Prochlorococcus marinus str. GP2: one gene and its partner. The protein of the gene in region 2 interacts with the protein of the main gene of each other region in a pairwise test. Links are inferred from orthologs where the notes say so. Each region holds a gene or a part of one and is shown on either strand. Other genes may lie near its edges.

Evidence for each region. The genes of interacting proteins can lie anywhere in the genome.
Region 1: the proteins of dnaA (region 2) and dnaB interact in binary tests that used the Escherichia coli proteins (3 or more experiments, as listed by UniProt). The link is inferred for Prochlorococcus marinus str. GP2 from one-to-one orthologs.

Annotation. Positions count from the first base shown.
Region 1 is NZ_JNAH01000008.1:395,278-398,158, reverse strand. The notes cover bases 46-2,848. They hold dnaB (replicative DNA helicase), read right to left. Parts: upstream 2,237-2,848; coding sequence 854-2,236; downstream 46-853. Other genes in these bases: EU91_RS00355 (acyl-CoA desaturase), read right to left, coding at 2,771-2,848; rplI (50S ribosomal protein L9), read right to left, coding at 2,295-2,750; mnmG (tRNA uridine-5-carboxymethylaminomethyl(34) synthesis enzyme MnmG), read right to left, coding at 46-841. Outside these bases: more of mnmG, read right to left, coding at 1-45; more of EU91_RS00355, read right to left, coding at 2,849-2,881. UniProt on the Escherichia coli protein: The main replicative DNA helicase, it participates in initiation and elongation during chromosome replication. Travels ahead of the DNA replisome, separating dsDNA into templates for DNA synthesis.
Region 2 is NZ_JNAH01000002.1:29,689-32,593, reverse strand. The notes cover bases 36-2,862. They hold dnaA (chromosomal replication initiator protein DnaA), read right to left. Parts: upstream 2,235-2,862; coding sequence 837-2,234; downstream 36-836. Other genes in these bases: EU91_RS08075 (TIGR04282 family arsenosugar biosynthesis glycosyltransferase), read left to right, coding at 2,426-2,862; EU91_RS08065 (glutathione S-transferase), read left to right, coding at 36-829. In the rest of the region: more of EU91_RS08065, read left to right, coding at 1-35; more of EU91_RS08075, read left to right, coding at 2,863-2,905. UniProt on the Escherichia coli protein: Plays an essential in the initiation and regulation of chromosomal replication. Binds in an ATP-dependent fashion to the origin of replication (oriC) to initiate formation of the DNA replication initiation complex once per cell cycle.

The DNA.
Region 1 (2,881 bases), on a different replicon or contig from region 2:
TAGGAGTTAAATGTAAATTGTCTCGAATTAGTTGATGTGTTTTGGCAGTTGTTCTCGTGATATGACAACTAACTTGGGGCATATTATTTTTGATATCTGGATCGAACGAAAAATATTTATCTGCTGCAGTACTTGGTTGAATATCTAATTCATCAAAAATGATACTTCTTTTATCAACTCTTGCTGGAGTTCCTGTTTTTAAACGTTCTGTTTTGATACCAATTTCGTGCAAATTTTGAGTAAGACCTTTTGCTGCTTGTTCGCCCGATCTACCAGCTGACATTGATTTATTTCCTATCCATATTCTTCCTTCTAAGAACGTACCAGCCGTTATGATAACTGATCTTGCTGAATAATAACTACCAAAGAAAGTCTTTACACCCTTTATTCTTTTTTTTATGATTTTTTTTGAGTTCAATCCAATTTCTTCAGTTTTTGCAATATCCAGTTCAGTAATCATTGCCTCTTTTAAAAATAAATTATCTGTATTTTGTAGTATTTCAATCATCTTTTTTGAGTATTCTCTTTTATCTGTTTGAGCTCTTAATGCCCATACAGCTGGTCCTCTACTTGCATTTAATATTCTTTTTTGTATCGCTGTTTCATCAGCTAATTTACCAATAATTCCACCTAATGCATCAACTTCATGTACCAACTGACTTTTCGCGGGTCCGCCAACTGCAGGGTTGCATGGTTGCCAGGCAATCCTATCTAAATTAATTGTAAATAAGGCTGTAGAAAATCCTAATTTTGCTGTTGTTATAGCTGCTTCACATCCTGCATGTCCTCCTCCAATAACGATGATGTCAAAAGATTCATTTGTTGAGTGAAGATCTTGCATTTTAGGATAGATTTAATTAGCTAAATTCCTAAATCTCGTAAATTGAGGTTCAAATAACAATTTAACAGTTCCTACCGGTCCATTTCTATGTTTAGTGACAATGATTTCTGTAATTCCTCTATCTTCAGTCTCTGGATTATAGTATTCATCTCTATAAATCATTAATACTAAATCTGCGTCTTGTTCAATAGATCCTGATTCTCTTAGATCGCTTAACATTGGTCTTTTATTTGTTCTAGATTCTACCCCTCTACTAAGCTGAGATAAAGCAACTACTGGTACTTTTAATTCTCTGGCCATGCTTTTAAGACCTCTTGTTATTCTTGAAAGTTCTTGCACTCTATTATCAGGGGTTGTTCCCTCCATCAACTGGAGGTAATCAATCACAATTAATCCAAGTTCTTTTTTTTGTTCAGCTATTAATCTTCTGCACAGAGATCTCATCTCTAAAACGCTTAAGTTAGGCTTGTCATCTATAAATATTGGTAATTGACCTAATGAATTGATACCTTCTCCGAGTAATGGCCATTCATCTTGCTGTAATCTTCCTGTTCTTAGCCTGCCACTCTCGATTCCAACTTCCATAGAGAGTAATCTATATGTCAACTGTTCTTTACTCATTTCAAGGCTAAATACACACACAGGTAAATCTTGAGATTGTGCAACATTTTTAGCCAGATTAAGAACCATTGAAGTTTTCCCCATTGAAGGTCTTCCAGCAACAATTATTAAATCACTTCTTTGAAAACCTTGAGTCATCGCATCAAGATCGTAGAAATTTACTGGAATTCCAGCTACTGAAGTACCTAATGATCTTGACTCTATTTCGTTGAAAGTACTTGTAAGGATTTCAGCTGCTTGAGTAAGACCTTTTGAAGGTTTTTCTTGACTGATTTCAAATATTTTTTGCTCTGCTTTATCTAGAACTTCATTAGTATCTTGAGTTTGATCAAATCCTAGTTGAACCACTTCATTCCCAGATCTTATAAGTTGCCTTCGCATGAATTTGTCATTAATTAAATTAGCAACTTGTTCTATGGAAGCTGTAGAAGAAACATTTTCAACTAGTTCTACCAGTTTGCTGTTCCCTCCAATTTTTTCTAGTGATCCATTATCTGCTAACCAAGCACTCATTGATGTTAAATCAGTTGGTTTACCCTGGGTATGCAACATTAGTGCTGTTCTATAAATCTCTTGATGGGCATTTATATAAAAGGCTTCAGGTTTAATTAAGTCTGCAATTCTTCCGATCGCGTCTGGATCGAGAAGTATGCCACCAAGAACGGCTTCCTCTGCTTGAACGTTTTGAGGAGGTACTAATCCAGAATTTTCACTATTAAAATCCTTTTTAAAATTTTTATTTTGCCCATTATTCGGAAAAGGTACAGAAACCATATCTTTAATTGCTTAGATATATACTCTGGCTACTTTTCAAAATAATGCAACAAATTGATTAACTTGTTACTTCAATATTTACTTCTGCGTTTACTTCTGCATGTAATTTTATTTTTGCAGTAAAGGAACCTAAATTATGAATATCAGGAACGGTAATGTTTCTTCTATCAATTTCTTTTTTAGTTGCCGTTTCTATTGCTTCGGCAACATCTCCATTGGTAACCGTTCCAAAAAGAACACCGTCTTCTCCAACCTGTTTTTTGATAGTGAACCTACCTATTGTAGATAGTGCAGTTTGGAAATCTAAAGCTTCCTGCTTTAATTTATCAGCAGCGATTTTTTCTTTTTCTTTCTTCCTTTCAATTTGTCTAAGGACAGCTGGAGTTACATTCATTGCCTTGCCATAAGGTAATAGAAAATTTCTTGCGTATCCAGGTGCAACTTCAACTAGATCTCCTTCTTTACCTAGTGAAGCGATTGATTCAGTTAATGCGACTTGTACTCTTTTAGCCATGAAAATATTGAACAATATAATTAATAATAAGACCTAGAGGGTAACTTTACTTTTTTTGCAAGACCAAATTTCGCAAGAATCTTAATATGTTCCCATGTTATATCTATTTGACCTCTAAATAATCCTTGTTT
Region 2 (2,905 bases):
AATTCGAGAATTAGAAAGAGAAATTTTCAGGTCCTGGTGTAATTGGCTTTGCCGAGCAGGCTTTAATTTTATGGATAACTCTTTGAGAAAAAAAAGATTTAAAGAATCAATTTCTAAACTTGATGAAATCTTAAGTAGATCAAAATCAGGGTTTATTGATCCATCAGTATCTAATACTGGTGAGATAGAGCCTGGTGTTGGAGATATAATTTTTATTCCTTATATGGAGAGAATGAATGCTTCATTAACTTATTATAAAGGGTTTAATTTAAGATCTAATTACCTTTATTTAGATAACTGGCTTACCCTTTTTGAAGGGACAAGTGCTTATAGAGGCACTCAAGGAGACTTTCATACTCACTCACATGATTTACCCCCACAAATGGGTGGATGTTATAAAGAAAGTAATGAACAACAAATCACTTTTTCTGAGTTAATTGATACTGGAGAGGGTCTTGGTAATTATGAATTAAATAAAAGTTATGATTCTAAATATTTTGCCAAAATTGCTCTTAAAAGAGTAATAAAGCATAGAGACAATTTACTAAAAGTAAACCCATACGATAAAGAATCCTTTGAGCAATCATTGAGATCGGCTCTGACGTACATGATCAAAGGTGAAGTACGAATACCTGAGAAACTTTCAGGTATCTCTCTTAGATACTTAAAAAATAGAATATCAGTTCCAAGAGATATGCCAATTATTTCAGCAAGGTTATTAAGACAATCATTAAATAAAATTGAATCGTTAAGTGATAACAATGAAGTAGATAAGATACCCTTAAGTCATAGATACGATCAAGATCCAAGAAATTTCAATTATAATTAACTTAAAGCTATAAATTTTTTCTTGAATCTATTTGAAGTAAATCTCTTATTTTTTGAACTTGACTTGCAATATTTGGATCAATAGATAATTTTTTTTCAACTTGTTCAATGGCATACATAACTGTTGTATGATCTTTACCTCCAAATTCATCTCCTATTCTTGGTAGGCTTAGATCTGTTCCATGTCGCATAAGATACATGCCTATTTGCCTAGCTTGGCTTACTGGTTTTCTTCTACTTGAACTAATCAATTCATCTTCTGAAACTTTAAAGAAATCAGAGACTTTTTTAATAACTTGTGTTGGAGTTACAACTACTCCAACACTATTCGGATCGAGCATTGGAGCAATGGATTGGACTGTCATTGGCAAGCCTGTTATTGAAGCGAATGCAACAGCTCTAGTAAATGCTCCCTCTAATTCTCGAATATTCGAAGTGAATCTTCCAGCTATAAATTGAATTAAATCTCTCGGAAGACTTAGTCTCTCTTGTTCTGCCTTTTTTTGAAGAATAGCTGTTCTCGTCTCAAGGTCAGGAGGTTGAATATCTGCAGTCATACCCATTGAGAACCTGGAAATTAATCTCTCTTGTATTCCCGACAACTGATTTGGAGGTCTATCACTTGCGATAACTATTTGACTTCCTGATTCGTGAAGGGCGTTAAAAGTATGGAAAAATTCTTCCTGCGTATATTCTTTACCTTCTAAAAATTGTATATCATCTATTAAAATCAGATCTACACTTCTATATTTATCTCGTATAGCTGTCATTCCATCTCTTCTAATACCACTGATAACATCATTAGTAAAAGTCTCTGTAGATACATATTTTACTTTTGCTTCTGGATCAATTTCAACTCGATAATGGCCTATTGCTTGCATTAAATGAGTTTTACCAAGACCTACTCCACCACAAATAAATAGTGGGTTAAATTCTCTACCAGGAGATTCAGCTACTGCTAAAGCTGCTGCATGAGCCAACCTACTATTTGGACCTACAACAAATCTTTTAAAGACATAGCGTAAATTTAAACCGTTAGAATTTTTGGATCGATTTTTTGAAGAATTAATTTGGCTATTATTTATAGTTAAAGATTTTGCTTTATGATTTACGTTCTCCTCATAAAAGTTTTCTTTATTTATTGTTTGGTTGCTTATATTCGTTTCAGATTTAAAAACAACTTTTACATCATGGCCACAAATTTCTTTTGCAGCTTTTTCGATAGTTTCACAATAATTCTTTCTTAACCAATCACTGGAAAATGTATTAGGAGCGATTAAGGTCAATAAACCATTTTCAAAGCAATTAAATTTAGCAGGCCTTATCCATGTCTCAAATGAAGGCTTACTTAAAGTTTTTTGTAGTGATATTTGAACTTCCGCCCAAATTGGATTAGTTGCTTGCAAAATTTTATTCTCTAGATTATTAATCTAGTTGGAATTTAATAATTGGCCATTATCAAATCATAAGATCACGATAAATTTAAAATTACTTAACAATGCATCATCAAAATTCATAAAAACTAATTTTCTATTTTTATAGACATATAATTTTTATAAAACATTCTGAAGTATTGGATAAAACATTACTTATTATCATGGCAAAATGGCATGGTTTTGGAAGATGCAAAACAAGATTATCAAAAGATATAGGTAAAAGTAATTCTGCAAAAGTACAAAGCGTAATGACCAGACATACTATTTCAGTAGCCAAATCTCTTCAAAAAACTCAACTAATTCATATTTCTATAGCTATATCTGGTTTAGGAAAAAAAAATTGTAGTCGATGGTCAAATAAATTAGGCATTAAAACATTCAATTTACAGGGGAAAGGATGCTTAGGAGAAAAAATGAAAAGACAAATAATATTCAACAAAAAATTTTGTTACCAACAGAAGATCAAAAATATTATTTTTATTGGTACTGATCTTCCAGATTTATGTCATCAAGATTTATTGCACGCTATGAGAGGTCTACAACAAAATGATCTTATTTTAGGGCCATCTACTGATGGAGGTTATTGGCTTATTGGTTTATCAAAAAAAATAATATCGAAACATCTTCATTTACCTTTTATT